Regions from separate parts of the Kribbella sp. NPDC023855 genome, predicted to be linked through region 1. Evidence: predicted binding sites of a transcription regulator. Region 1 holds the regulator's gene; each other region holds the start of a gene.
What was found. Region 1 encodes HrcA, which represses chaperone genes, less so after heat shock. Its sites were predicted from a motif close to TTGGCACTCGNNNNNNNCGAGTGCCAA; they were not measured.

Region 1 (4,897 bases):
CGCCCGGCAGCCTAAGTCGTTTTCAATGCGCACCGAAGGCGTCGCGCAGGCGCCCGAAGACACCCTTGTGCGCCGCCTGGACCTGACCCTGCGGCCGCTCCTCGCCCCGCGCGCCGGCGAGCTGCCGCAGCAACTCGACCTGCGCCTCGTCCAGCTTGGTCGGCGTCTCCACGATGACCTGCACGATCAGGTCGCCACGGCCCGCGTGCCGCAACCGCGGTACGCCGCGCGCGTTCAGCGTCATCGTCGATCCGGACTGCGTGCCCGGCAGGATCTCGAGCGGCGTGGTCTCGCCCTCGAGGGTCGGCAGGTCGATCGTCGTACCGAGCGCCGCGGCCGTCATCGGCAGGGTCACCGTGCAGTGCAGGTCGTCACCGCTGCGGGTGAAGATCTCGTGCGGCTCGACCTCGATCTCGACGTACAGGTCGCCGGCCGGACCGCCGCCCGGGCCGACCTCTCCCTGGCCGGACAGCTGCACGCGGGTGCCGCTGTCGACGCCACCCGGGATCTTGACCGTGACGGTACGCCGGGAGCGGACCCGGCCGTCGCCGGCGCACTCGACACACGGGTTCGGGATGGTGGTGCCGAAGCCGCGGCAGTTCGGGCACGGCCGCATCGTCCGGACCTCGCCGAGGAACGAGCGCTGGGTGTGGGTGACCTCGCCCCGGCCGTGGCAGATCTCGCAGGTGACCGGCTCGGAGCCGGCCTGCGCGCCCGAGCCCGAACAGGTCGGGCAGAGCACCGCGGTGTCGACCTTCAGCTCGCGGGTCGTCCCGAAGGCCGCCTCCGCCAGGTCGATCCGGAGCGGGATCAGCGCGTCCTGGCCGCGCCGGGTCCGCGGCCGCGGGCCGCGGGTCGCCCCGCCGGTCTGGCCGAAGAAGGCGTCCATGATGTCGGTGAAGGTGAACGCCTGGCCGAAGCCGGCGCCGGCACCCCCGGGCCCGCTCGCGAACGGGTCACCGCCGAGATCGTGGACCTGCTTCTTCTGCGGGTCGCTCAGCACCTGGAAGGCGCGGCCGATCTCCTGGAACTTGTGGTGCGCGTCCTCGGAGTCGTTCACGTCCGGGTGGTACTGGCGGGCCAGCTTGCGGTAGGCCTTCTTGATCTCGTCCGGTGTCGCGTCGCGGCTGACGCCGAGGACGGCGTAGTAATCGGTGCTCATACTCCAGACCACTTGGTAGGCAGCGTTCGGTGCGTTCTTTGGTGGTTCACGAGTCGGCCAGGATCTGGCTGACGTAACGCGCGACGGCGCGAACAGCGCCCATCGTGCTCGGATAGTCCATGTAGGTCGGGCCGACGATGCCGAGAGTGGCCAGCGCCTCCGACTTCGACCCGTACCCGGTCGCGACCACCGAGGTGGTGGCCAGTTCCTCGTACGGGTTCTCGTGCCCGATCCGGACCGTCAGGGTCTGCGGATGGGTTGCCTCGCCGAGCAGCTTGAGCAGGATCACGTGCTCCTCGAGCGCCTCCAGCACCGGCTTCACGTTGCGCTCGAAGTCGTCGCCGTAGCGGGTCAGGTTGGCCGCGCCGCCGACCGCGATGCGCTGCTCACCCTCGTCGGTGAAGGCCTCCAGCAGCGTCGACACGATGGTGGCCACCAGTGGCCGGTCGGCCGGTGCGAAGTTCTCGGAGACGCTGGCCAGCGCGGTGGCCGCGTCGGTCAGGCGCTTGCCGGTCAGTGCCGTGTTCAGCCGGGACCGCAGGTCGGCGATGAGTTGCTCTTCGACGTCCTCCTGGCTCTCCACGATCCGCTGCTCGACCCGGCCGGCGCTGGTGATCAGCACCAGCAGCAGCCGCCGCGGCGTCATCGTGACCACCTCGACGTGCCGCACGCTCGACCTGGTCAGCGTCGGGTACTGCACGATCGCGACCTGCCGGGTGATCTGCGCGAGCAGCCGAACGGTACGCCGTACGACGTCGTCCAGGTCGACCGCACCGGCCAGGAACGACGAGATCGCCCGCTTCTCGGCCTGCGACAGCGTCTTGACCGTGCTCAGCTTGTCGACGAACAGCCGGTAGCCCGCGTCGGTCGGGATCCGGCCGGCGCTGGTGTGCGGCTGGGTGATGTACCCCTCCTCCTCCAGCGCGGCCATGTCGTTGCGGACCGTCGCCGGGGAGACGCCAAGGTTGTGCCGGTCGACCAGAGTCTTCGAACCGACCGGCTCATGCGTGGCGACGTAGTCCTCGACGATGGCCCGGAGCACGTCCAGTTTGCGTTCGTCCAGCACGCGCACCACCCTCTCCACATCGGCCGTCGCCGGTTGGCACTCCTGAGTTTCGAGTGCCAGTCTACCGAGCCGTAGCGACAGCCGGACCAACCGAGCGGCGTGGGACAGATCTCAGCACCGACCAGATCGACCCCACAGCCCCCGTCAGGCGGTGTCGGGCGACGCTCCCCACGGTACGGCGGCCGGCCGCTCGACCGTACTCGCGACGTCCACGGACTGGTCCTGAGCCGCCGACTCGAGCACCGACTCCAGTACGTCGAGCACGTGGTACGCCAGTGCTCCACTGGCCCGGTGCGGCTCGTTGGTGCGCAGTGCGCGAGCCATGTCGGCCACCCCGAGCCCACGCCCGGTTCCGGCGTACCCGCCGGCTACCGGCAGTTCCGTCCAGTCACGGTTGGTGGCAGTGGCGATCTCCACCGTGCCGTCGAAGTTGTTCGGGTCCGGGACGGACAGGCTGCCTTCGGTGCCGTGAATCTCGATCCGCGGCTGCCGCGAGGCCCACACGTCGAAGCTCATCAGCACAGTGGTGAGCGCACCGGACTCGTGCTCCAGTACGCCGGTCACATGCGTCGGCACCTCGACTGCGAAGGTCTGCCCCGCCCGTGGGCCGGTGTGGACCTTGCGCTGCTCCTGCGAGCGACCTGCTCGCGCAGTGACTCGCCGGACCGGGCCGAGCAGCGTGACGAGACTCGTGACGTAGTACGGGCCCATGTCGAGCAGCGGGCCGCCACCGGGTTGGTAGTAGAACTCCGGAGCCGGGTGCCACAGCTCATGCCCGGGCGCGACGAACGAGGCGGTCGCAGCAGTCGGTACGCCGATGTCGCCGCGGTCGAGCGCAGCCCGGGCAGTCTGGGTGCCGGTGCCGAGCACTGTGTCGGGGGCGCAGCCGATGCGGAGGTTGTTGGCCGCAGCGAGCTTCAGGAGCGGCTCCGCCTCCGCACGGTCGACAGCGAGCGGCTTCTCGCCGTACACGTGCTTGCCGGCCTGCAGGGCTGCCTGGTGGACCGGCGCGTGCGCGGCGGGGATGGTCAGGTTGAGGACGATGTCGACCTCGGGATCGGAGTACAGGCTCTCCGGGGTCGAGGCGCGGATGCCTGGGTTCTGGTCGGCGATCGCCTGTGCTCTGGAGAGGTCGAGGTCCGCGACGGCAACGACGTTGACGCCGGGGAGCTTGGCGAGGTGTTCGAGGTAGGCGCCGCTGATGACACCGGTGCCGACGATGCCGACGCCGGTGACCGGGCCGGTCACTTGCTCGCCCACAGGAGGCCGCGCTCGACGATGGTGCGGACCTCGGGCGTGTTGAGGTCGGCCAGGCTGTGGCCCGGCGTACAGACGAAGACCTTGCCCTCACCCCAGGTGCGGGTCCAGACCGCCGGCATCGTCGCGCCCTCGATCCACGGGAAGTCCGGGTCGGTCTTGAAGGTGGTGGTGGCGAGGACGTTGTTGGACGGGTCGGCGTGCACGTAGTACTGCTCGGTGTGCAGGTCGAAGCTGGTGATGCCCTCGACGATCGGGTGGTCGGCGACGATCTCGATCCGGTGGTCGATGAACCCGCCCGGGTGCGAGATGAACTGGCCGCCGGTCATGAAGCTGTAGTCGACGTTGCCGCGGAACGAGTCGACGATGCCGCCGTGCCAGCCGGCCAGGCCGGTGCCCGCGCGGACCGCGGCCTCCAGGCCCTTGACCGCTTCAGCGCTGATCTCGCCCATGCTGACGCACTGCAGGACCAGGTCGGTGCCGGCCAGGTCGAGGTAGCTCTCGGTGCTCTCCGAGACCGTCACCTCGAAGCCGTTCTCACGCAGGAAGGGGATGAACAACTCGGTCGCCTCGGCCGGGAGATGACCCTCCCAGCCGCCTCGGACCACCAGTGCCCGTTTTGTCCTCACGCCGTCCGCCCTTCGGAGATGACACTGCGTCGATTAATCGGTTCAGCTCTGCGACCCTAAGCGGCCCGGCATGGGCCTTCAAGCCCCGTCCCGGCTGCTGGAATAGAGTCGCGAGCATGGGATGGAAGTTCTGGAAGCGCGCGCCGAATCCGATGGATCCGCAGCAGTTGCTGAACCAGGCACATGCCGCACCGAACAGTTTTCCGACGCCGCAGGACGGCGCCGGGGTGCAGGACAGCGTGCCGGCGGGGGCTTTCGTGCTGCCGGTCCAGGACGTGTTCTCGATCAAGGGGCGCGGCACGGTCGTTACCGGCGAGATCGTCGCGGGCACGGTCCAGGTCGGCGACCAGGTGCTGATCACCCGCGCCGGGGAGCAGGTTGCGATGACCCGGGTAACCGGCATCGAGGCGTTCCGCAAGAAGCTCACCGCGGCCGGTCCCGGCGAGAACGTCGGCCTGATGCTGGAAGGCATCGAGAAGAGCCAGGTGCTCGCGGGCGACGTCATCTCCCGCTGACGGTTGCTCGGGTGGCGGCGGTTAGGGTCGCGGGTATGAGTGCGTGGGTGGAACTGGCCGACCGGACGTGGGTCTGGCGCTACGAGAAGTACGACGTGAACATCGGGCTGGTCGCCGGCAGCGACGGTGTGCTGGTGATCGACACCCGCGGCGATCTGGCCGAGGGTGAGGAGCTGCTGGGTCACATCCGCGAGCTCACCGACGCGCCGATCCGGTGGGTGGTCAACACGCACGCGCACTTCGACCACGTGTTCGGCAATCCGGTCTT
Region 2 (4,897 bases), on a different contig from region 1:
AACCACGTCTCGGGCACCGTCGACATGCTCCTGTGGCTCAAGGTCCCCGGTGACTCCGACGGCAGCTGCGGCATCGGTACCGGCATCCCGGCCGGCACCTTCTCCCCGGTCCTGGCCAAACGCCTGATCACCGGGAGCTGACCCAAACAAAAGCTGGTCCCGGGCAACCGCCCGGGACCAGCTTCGTGTCGTACAGAGAACTTCTAGGAGATCAGAAGTCCATGCCGCCCATGTCGGGCGCGCCGCCGCCGGCGGCGGCACCGGCCTTCTCGGGCTTGTCGGCGATGACTGCCTCGGTGGTGAGGAACAGCGCCGCGATGGACGCCGCGTTCTGCAGCGCCGAGCGGGTGACCTTCGCCGGGTCGATGATGCCGGTGGCGATCAGGTCCACGTACTCACCGGTGGCGGCGTTGAGGCCCCAGCCCGGCTCGAGGTTGCGAACCTTCTCCACCACGACGCCACCCTCGAGGCCGGCGTTCACGGCGATCTGCTTCAACGGCGCCTCGACCGCGGACCGCACGATGGCGGCACCGGTGGCCTCGTCACCCTCGAGCTCCAGCTTCTCGAACGCAACAACCGACGCCTGCAGCAGCGCCACGCCGCCACCGGCGACGATGCCCTCTTCGACGGCCGCCTTCGCGTTGCGAACGGCGTCCTCGATGCGGTGCTTGCGCTCCTTCAGCTCGACCTCGGTGGCCGCGCCGACCTTGATCACCGCAACGCCACCGGCCAGCTTGGCCAGCCGCTCCTGCAGCTTCTCGCGGTCGTAGTCGGAGTCCGACTTCTCGATCTCGGCGCGGATCTGGTTCACCCGGCCGGAGATCTGGTCGGCGTCGCCGGAACCCTCGACGATGGTCGTCTCGTCCTTGGTGACGACGACCTTGCGGGCCTGGCCGAGCAGCTCCAGGTCCACGGTGTCGAGCTTGAGGCCGACCTCCTCGGAGATGACCTCACCGCCGGTCAGCACGGCGATGTCGACCAGCATGGCCTTGCGGCGGTCACCGAAGCCCGGCGCCTTGACGGCGACGCACTTGAAGGTGCCCTTGATCTTGTTCACGACCAGGGTGGCCAGCGCCTCGCCCTCGAGGTCCTCGGCGATGATCGCCAGCGGCTTGCCGGTCTGCATGACCTTCTCCAGCACCGGGACCAGGTCCTTGATGCTCGAGATCTTGCTGTTCACCACCAGGATGTACGGGTCTTCGAGGACCGCTTCCATCCGCTCGGTGTCGGTCACGAAGTACGGCGAGATGTAGCCCTTGTCGAAGCGCATGCCCTCGGTGAGCTCGAGCTCGAGACCGAAGGTGTTGCTCTCCTCGACGGTGATGACACCTTCCTTGCCGACCTTGTCCATCGCCTCGGCGATGATCTGGCCGACCTGGGTGTCGGCGGCGGAGATCGAGGCGGTGGAAGCGATCTGCTCCCGGGTCTCGACGTCCTTCGCCTGGGCCAGCAGCTGCTCGCTGACAGCCTCGACAGCCTTCTCGATGCCCTTCTTCAGGCCCATCGGGTTGGCGCCGGCGGCCACGTTGCGCAGACCCTCGCGCACCAGCGCCTGGGCCAGCACGGTCGCCGTGGTGGTGCCGTCGCCTGCGACGTCATCCGTCTTCTTGGCAACTTCCTTGACGAGCTCGGCCCCGATCTTCTCGTACGGGTCCTCGAGCTCGATCTCCTTGGCGATGGAGACACCGTCGTTGGTGATCGTGGGGGCGCCCCACTTCTTCTCCAGCACGACGTTGCGGCCCTTGGGGCCGAGCGTCACCTTCACGGCGTCGGCGAGGGTGTTCATACCCCGCTCGAGGCCACGGCGCGCCTCTTCATTGAAAGAAATCAGCTTGGGCATTCTCCGCGAGTCCTCCCGCGTCGAGTTTTTTGTTCAGCCGGCCGGATGCCCGCGACGGACGGCACCATCGGTGTGGCGGTCACGTCCCGCCACGCTTCCAGTGCCTCATCGAGGCCGTCTATGGTCACACCGTCAGGGCGCGGGCTTATCACTCTCGCCCATCGAGTGCTAACCAAGTATTAGCACTCGACCCAAGCGAGTGCAAGCCAGCCCTCTGCCCGCAGTACCGTGGTGTGGTGCCTCTGGAAGTCACCCCGGCCACTCCGGACCGCTGGCCCGACGTGCTGACCGTGATGGGCGACCGCGGCGACCCGTCCCGCTGCTTCTGCCAGTACTTCCGCCTCCGCGGCAAGCAGTGGTCCGACTCCTCGCCGGCCTCGCACCGCGACGCCCTCCACGCCCAGGTCGCCTCCGACCTGTCACCGGGCGTCATCGCCACCGACACCGACTCCGGTACGCCGGTCGGCTGGTGCGCCGTCGCTCCCCGCTCGGCCTATCCCCGGGTGGAGGCCTCACCCAACTGGCGTGGCGGCGACCCGGACGCCTGGGCCGTCACCTGCTTCGTCGTACCGGTCGGGCATCGGCGTCAGGGGATGGCCGGGGAGTTGCTGGCCGGCGCGATCGAGTTCGCGCGGGCGCAGGGGGCCGCCGTACTGGAGGCCTGCGCGGTGGACACCGCTCAAGCGGGCAAGGTGCCCTCCGCCGACCTCTACCGCGGCCCGCTGTCGGTCTATCTCGACGCCGGCTTCAAGGAACTCAGCCGTACGTCGCCCAGATGGGTGCTGGTGTCGAAGTCTCTGCGGTGAATCACCCCTCGTGCTGGGCGATCAGGAACTTGGGCGCGCTCAACCGCCAGGCCTCGGTCAGCAACTCGCGGAGTTCCTCGTCGTCGGCCGCGGCCAGGTCGACCTCCAGCCAGGCGAACTGCCCGGACGCCCAGGACGGCGAGTAGACCTCCGGATTCTCCGCGACCAGTGCCTCCTGCTCCTCCCGCAACGCCTTCAGCATCACTGCGGTCTCGTCGGCCGACAGGTAGACGAAACCCTTCTTCCGCACCTTGAACGCCGGCTGCCCGGCCCACCCCACGTGCTCCTCCACCCCCGGCAGGGCGAGCAGCAACTTCGTCACCGCCTCAGCATCCATCCCCCGACGGTACGACCGCCCACCGACAGAAACCGACGAAAGTCGTCAGGGGTGCCGGGTGGGGCGGCTGAGCGGGGTCAGGGGTGGGACCAGGGTTGGCTCGGTAGCGATCCCGATGTGGCGGGAGGGGGCCGGCGGGCAGAGTAGGTGACATGACGAACTCCAACGCACCGTTCTCGAACCTGTCCGGCAAGTCGCTTCGCCGCTCGCGTAACCAGCGGATGCTCTCCGGTGTGTCCGGTGGCCTGGCGGAGTACTTCAACATCGACGCCACCCTGGTCCGGCTGGCCATCGTGGGGCTGACCCTGATCACCGGCGGTACCGCGCTCATCGGGTACGTCGTGGCGTGGATCGTGATGCCCGAGGCTGACGGCAAGGCCGTCTGGCAGTCGGTCCAGCAGCCCCAGCAGCAGCCCACCCCCGAATCCGACATCGCCGCCCGCATCTACGACGACAAGCCGCCGGCGGCGTGACGGCCGGACGCACGGCAGCAAGCTGAGAGCGCCACATATAGGCCACCGGCGCCCCCACCCTTGCTGCCGTGCCGACCGCGCAACTGCCACTCCCGCCGGCGCCCTGGTCCTGTCACACTCCTGAAGTGCAGACCGACCAGGGCGCGACCCGTTGCCCGCAGTGCGCCCATCAGCTCCCCGCAGACCCGCTGTACGTCACCTGGTGCGACCGGTGCGACTGGAACGTGGACCCGACCGGCCCCACCGACAAGACGCCCGCCTGGCGACTCAGGCTCGAGCACCGCCTGGCAGAAACCCTGTACCGCGAACTGGAGCAGGGAAAGATCCACCGCCCGGGCTGGGATGCCGCCCGAGTCGCGGCCTACCTGCTGTCCGCAGTCATCCTGCTGCTCCCCCTGGCCGGCCTGCTCGGCGGAATCGCCCTGCTGGTCTTCTACCGGCCTCTCTGGCTCAGTGCTTCGCTGTCGATCATCCCGTTCGGTCTCGCCTTCCTGCTCCGCCCTCGGGCCAACCAGTTGGATTCCGACACCCGGCTGATCCACCGCGAGCAGGCTCCGCTGCTCTTCGCCCTGCTCGACAAGATCGCCGTCGCCGTCGGCACCACGCCGGTAGGCGCGGTCGCTGTCGATGCCGAGCCGAACATCTACTACGCGAGAGTCGGCTGGCGCTTCACGCCGGTGGTCGGGATCGGGCTCTCCCTGTGGATGGGCCTGCGGCCGCAGGAACGGGTCGCCGTCCTGGCGCATGAGCTCGGCCACGGCCGGAACGGCGACGCCCGGCACGGCTGGGTGGTCAACTCGGCGGCAGCGATCCTGGACGAGCTCGACGAGACCTTCAGCGAGCAACCGCTCGACCAGTACCGGCAAGAGCTCATCTACGCGACCGGGACCGACACGACCCCCAGCCTCATCACCAGGATCGTCAACGCGACGGTCGGGGGCGCGGTCAGCGGCGTCCAGTGGATGCTGACCATGATCGACCTGCGGAGCAGGCAACGCGCCGAGTACCTGGCCGATCGGCGGTCGGCCGAGATCGCCGGCTCGGAAGCGTGCGCGCGGGCGCTGGAACGGTCAGTCCTCGTCGACACCCCCTGGAGGGCCCTGCAGCATGCCGTGCGCTTCAGCTCGGAGCTCGACCCGTTGGAGGAAGCCGGCCGGGCTGTCAACGAGATCCCGGCGCGGGAGGTCGAGCGGCGGCTCCGGGTCAGCGGCCTCCGGGACAGCCGGATCGACTCGAGCCACCCACCGACGAACCTCCGGGTGAAGCTGATCCGGGCCAGGCCCACTCAGAGCGCCCTCGTCGTACTGGGGAACGATCAGAGTCGCGCCATTGACCGTGAGTTGGCTGGGCCGGCGGAGGGTGTGCTGAAGGAGTTGCGGTCCGCGCTGCGTTAGACCCTGAGGCTGGTCTTGACGGTGGCGGCCACGGCGATGTCGGGGTG
Region 3 (4,897 bases), on a different contig from region 1:
CGGACCGGCCAGGTCGGCAACCGGATCGCCGTGGTTGCCTTGAGCGGACCGGGTCAGGGCGCTGTCGACATCTGGCATGCGGGCCGCAAGCTCGGCCGGATCTCGCTCGCCGCGACCAGTTGGAGCCGACGGACCTACTATCTGCCGGTCACGCCGTACGCATCCGGCACGGTCTCGATCGTCTCGGCGAGTTCGGCGTACGCCTGGATCGACGGCTTCACCGCGCTGAGGTACTAGCAGCCTGGCTACGTAAATCGCTCAGGAAGTCAGTACTGCGCCCGCTCCGAGCGGGGGTGCATCGGCGCGATCGACGAGGAGGGTCAGCCGTTGGGCTGTGCCGTCTTCGGGTGGTCGGCCGCCGGGTCGTCTGGGGGGAAACTCGAGGCCGAGGACTGTGACCGGGCGGCCGTCGGCGGTTCGGAGTACGGTGCCTGGTCCGATCTTGCCGCTGGCGAGTTCGCCGACGACCAGCAGGCCGCCGCGGGCCGCGATGTCGAAGACTTCCTCGACCGAGAAGACGACCAGCTCGACCTCCTCCGGCACCTCGAACCAGTGCTCACGCGGGAGCCCCTGCCGCCGCGGAAACCCAGGCTCACTCGCCGGCTCGTGCTCCATACCGACCAGCTCGTAGTTGCCGCAGCGTAGGCACTGGAAGCCGTCGCCGAACATCAGGCCGTCTTCGCTGCCGTACATGTCCCGCAGGCAGGTGTGCGCAGCCTCGTCCGAGCAGCACGGGTCCGCGCCGCCGTGCACGTAGCAAGCGACCGCGGCGCGCTCAGGACACCGGTAGGCGTACTCGCAGCAGTACTTCATGCCCGGACAGTACGGCTGGGCAGGCTCGTCGGAACGCGGAACTGCCCGGCAGACGGTGAGTCTGCCGGGCAGTTCTGGTGGTGCGGGGAGAACGAAGAATCAGTGACCGTGGCCGTGGCCGTGACCGGCTGCGGCGGGCTCTTCTTCTTCGGGCTTGTCGACGATCAGCGTCTCCGTGGTGAGGAGCAGAGCGGCGATGGAGCCGGCGTTGGCGAGCGCGGAGCGCGTCACCTTGACCGGGTCCAGGACACCCTGGGCGAGCAGGTCGCCGTACTCACCGGTGGCGGCGTTGAAGCCGCTGCCGACCTCGAGCTCCGCGACCTTGGCGGTCACGACGTAGCCCTCGTAGCCACCGTTCTCGGCGATCCAGCGCAGCGGCTCGACGATCGCCTTGCGGACGATCCGGACACCGGCGAGCTCGTCGCCCTCCAGGTCCAGGCCGTTGTCGAGCACCGCGGCGGCGTGGACGAGCGCGGAGCCGCCACCGGCGACGATGCCCTCCTCGATGGCCGCACGGGTCGCGGACACCGCGTCCTCGATCCGGTGCTTCTTCTCCTTCAGCTCGACCTCGGTGGCCGCGCCGACCTTGATCACGCAGACGCCACCGGCCAGCTTCGCCAGCCGCTCCTGCAGCTTCTCGCGGTCCCAGTCGGAGTCGGTGCGCTCGATCTCGGCCTTGATCTGGTTGACCCGGGCCTCGATCTCGTCGGTCTTGCCGGCACCTTCGACAACGGTGGTGTTGTCCTTGGTGACGACGATCCGGCGGGCGGTGCCGAGCACCTCGAGACCGACCTGGTCCAGCTTGAGGCCGACCTCGGGAGCGATCACCTGGGCGCCGGTGAGGGCCGCCAGGTCCTCCAGCATCGCCTTGCGGCGGTCACCGAAGCCCGGCGCCTTGACGGCGACGGAGGTGAAGTTGCCGCGGATCTTGTTCACGACCAGCGTCGACAGCGCCTCGCCCTCGACGTCCTCGGCGATGATCAGCAGCGTCTTGCCGGACTGCACGACCTTCTCCAGCAGCGGCAGCAGGTCCGCCACGGCGGAGATCTTGCCCTGGTTGATCAGGATGTACGGGTCGTCCAGCACCGCTTCGCCGGCCTCGGCGTCGGTGATGAAGTAGGGCGAGATGTAGCCCTTGTCGAACTGCATGCCCTCGGTGAAGTCCAGCTCGGTGCCGAAGGTGTTCGACTCCTCGACGGTGATGACGCCGTCCTTGCCGACCTTGTCGAACGCCTCGGCGATCAGCGAACCGATCTCGGCGTCACGGGCGGAGATGGTGGCGACGTGGGCCATGTCGCCCTTGTCGTCGACCGGGCGGGCGGTCTCGACCAGCTTGGCCGACACGGCCTCGACAGCCGCCTCGATGCCCTTCTTCAGGCCCATCGGGTTGACCCCGGCGGCGACGGCCCGCAGGCCCTCGTGCACCAGTGCCTGCGCCAGCACGGTCGCGGTGGTCGTACCGTCACCGGCGATGTCGTTGGTCTTGGTGGCAACCTCCTTGCACAGCTGCGCACCGAGGTTCTCGAACGGGTCGTCGAGCTCGACCTCACGGGCGACGGTGACACCGTCGTTGGTGATGGTCGGCGCGCCCCACTTCTTGTCCAGCACGACGTAGCGGCCCTTGGGCCCCAGCGTCACCTTCACCGTGTTCGCGAGCTTGTCGACGCCGCGCTCCAGCGCGCGCCGCGCGTTCTCGTCGAACTCGAGGATCTTCGGCATAAAAACAAGTCCCTCTCTGAGTTTCAACAATGGTGTTCGCGGTCCCGGACCGACTCCGCCCCGGCGCCGGCGTGCGGCACCGGAGCGGTGTCAGTCAGGAACAGCGAACGAAGAGCGCACTCCAGGCCCGGAGCCGGGGAGCACGCTCCGACGTCACTTGGTGACGACTGCGAGGATGTCGCGGGCGCCCAGGATCAGGTAGTCCTGGCCGTCGTACTTGACCTCGGTGCCGCCGTACTTGGAGTAGATGACCTTGTCGCCGACGCTGACGTCCAGCGGGACGCGGTTGCCGTTGTCGTCGATGCGGCCGGGGCCGACGGCGAGGATCTCGCCCTCCTGCGGCTTCTCCTTGGCGGTGTCCGGGATCACCAGGCCGGACTTCGTGGTCTGCTCGGCTTCGAGCGGCGCAACGAGGATACGGTCCTCGAGCGGCTTGATCGTGACCGACACTTGCTGACCTCCACGGTCGAGTTCTTTGTGTGTTCTCAAGGGTGCTGCGAGCGGCCGTTCGCCTCTGCCGTCGCGGGGATCAGAGGCCGGTCGCTGGCACCCTCGGGTGGAGAGTGCCAATACCGAATCTAGGCCGCGATTAGCACTCGGTCAACTCGAGTGCCAGATTCTCGCTCTCGGCGCAGCGCCGCACCGGCTGTGACCGCCCGGCCGCTTTCCGCCACCGAGGTCTGGGCGAACCCGGCCTCCGCATGGGACCGTCGTGTCTGTAGGTTCCCGGTCCGCCCCGGGATCGACTGCTCGAGGAGAGAACCATGGCCCTCCGTCTCCCGTCCCTGCCGAAGCCGGCCCTCCCGAAGCTCGCCTCCCGCAAGGGCGTCGTCCTCGCCACGCTCGCGGTCAGCCCGTTCGTCGTCGCCGGCCTGGCGGCCAACGGTCTCCACAACTCCTCGCCCGACGGCCCGGGCCAGGCCGCACCGGCTCCAGGCGGCGGAGCGCCCCCAGCAGCTCCCCTACTGGTCAGGCCGGCTCAGGACACCACGGCAAAGCGGACCGTCGCGGAGGCACAGGCAGCAGCCGCGACACCGCAGTGCTTGACGGCCCGCCTGGTGCCTGTCGGCAGAACCGGCTGGGGCATCCCGCTTCCGTCGGTATGGAACAGCACGAGCACCACCTGCAACCTCATGTACGGCGACGACCCGTACCGGACCACGTCCCGCAGAGGCGACCCAGACACCGCCATCCGGACCCTGCAGCGCAACCTGAACTACTGCTACGGCTACAAGCTCACAGTGGACGGCGTCTACGGCAGCAACACCCGTGGGGTGATCCGGGCGGTCCAGAAGCGCCACGGGCTGGCCGTTGACGGCATCTACGGCCCCAAGACCCGCTCGGCAATGAACTGGCGCCTGTTCTCCACCAGGACCAACACCTGGAGCAAGGCCTGCTCCAGCCCGCTCTGACAGTTGCAACCCCCTGCCAACGAACAATTGCCCACCCAGGGCCGTCCTACCGAGCAACGATCCCGGTCGGGGAACGGAAGACTCAAGGGGATGACCATGGGATATCTACGTACCGCAATCTCCGTCGGCGCGACGGCAGTACTGGCCGTCAGTGGCGCCGTGGTGGCAACGACGACGGCGCAGGCCGCACCGGCCAGGACCCAGGGGCTGGAGCAGTGCCTGTCAGCGCTGATGAAGCCAGTCGGCAGGGGCTGGGCCGTGCAGGTGCCGGGCGGCTGGGAAGACGCCTCCACCACTTGCAACCTGAAGTACGGCGACATGCCGCGCCGCTACGGCCCGGACTACGTCGGAGACCCGGCCTCGGCCATCAAGGCCCTGCAGCGCAACCTGAACTACTGCTACGGCAGCAAGCTGGTCGTCGACGGCAAGTACGGCAGCAAGACGCGCGCCGCCGTGCAGAACGTTCAGCGCCGGCACAAGGTCACCGTTGACGGCATCTACGGCCCGAAGACCCGATCAGCGATGAACTGGCGCCTCTACTCCCTGCACAAGCACGCCTGGAGCAAGACCTGCTCCAGCCCGATCTGAGCCGCCGGGCAGACTGTGCCTGGTGACACCTGACGCGATCTCGCTGTTACTGGCGCCGGCCGGAGCCGCTGTACTGGCTGAGGCCTGCGCCGGTTACACCCCTGGAGGCGAGCTACGCCTGGTCGAGAAGCTCAGACGCCGGTACGACGCTCCTGTGGTGACCGCCGCGGTCACGCAGGCGTCACTGCGCCACCGGGCGGTCGCCAAGTTCGGAGCAGACGCAGCACGGATGTACTTCACGCCAGATGGCCTGGAGCAGGCCACGAGGACAGCAGTCGGAGTACACCGGGCCGCGCGCATCGCCCGCACACTCCCGAACGCGACAGTGGTCGACCTGGGCTGCGGGATCGGTGGCGACCTGATCA

Region 2: groL (chaperonin GroEL) is a predicted target of HrcA. The motif match lies at 2,020-2,046, and genes of this name have one in related genera.
Region 3: groES (co-chaperone GroES) is a predicted target of HrcA. The motif match lies at 3,122-3,148, and genes of this name have one in related genera.

Annotation. Positions count from the first base shown of each region.
Region 1 covers NZ_JBFAAA010000005.1:372,262-377,158, reverse strand. Annotated here, with positions in the region: gene dnaJ (molecular chaperone DnaJ) at 23-1,162, opposite strand; gene hrcA (heat-inducible transcriptional repressor HrcA) at 1,209-2,228, opposite strand; gene AB0F51_RS20765 (Gfo/Idh/MocA family oxidoreductase) at 2,373-3,488, opposite strand; gene AB0F51_RS20760 (ThuA domain-containing protein) at 3,473-4,114, opposite strand; gene AB0F51_RS20755 (EF-Tu/IF-2/RF-3 family GTPase) at 4,231-4,629, shown strand; gene AB0F51_RS20750 (MBL fold metallo-hydrolase) at 4,665-4,897, shown strand, end outside.
Region 2 covers NZ_JBFAAA010000003.1:87,788-92,684, forward strand. Annotated here, with positions in the region: gene AB0F51_RS11130 (glycoside hydrolase family 6 protein) at 1-141, shown strand, start outside; gene groL (chaperonin GroEL) at 212-1,840, opposite strand; gene AB0F51_RS11140 (GNAT family N-acetyltransferase) at 2,077-2,646, shown strand; gene AB0F51_RS11145 (MmcQ/YjbR family DNA-binding protein) at 2,648-2,983, opposite strand; gene AB0F51_RS11150 (PspC domain-containing protein) at 3,136-3,456, shown strand; gene AB0F51_RS11155 (M48 family metalloprotease) at 3,582-4,850, shown strand; gene AB0F51_RS11160 (glycerophosphodiester phosphodiesterase) at 4,847-4,897, opposite strand, start outside.
Region 3 covers NZ_JBFAAA010000003.1:142,742-147,638, forward strand. Annotated here, with positions in the region: gene AB0F51_RS11360 (hypothetical protein) at 1-237, shown strand, start outside; gene AB0F51_RS11365 (hypothetical protein) at 259-813, opposite strand; gene groL (chaperonin GroEL) at 913-2,532, opposite strand; gene groES (co-chaperone GroES) at 2,686-2,982, opposite strand; gene AB0F51_RS11380 (peptidoglycan-binding domain-containing protein) at 3,297-3,944, shown strand; gene AB0F51_RS11385 (peptidoglycan-binding domain-containing protein) at 4,035-4,532, shown strand; gene AB0F51_RS11390 (class I SAM-dependent methyltransferase) at 4,555-4,897, shown strand, end outside.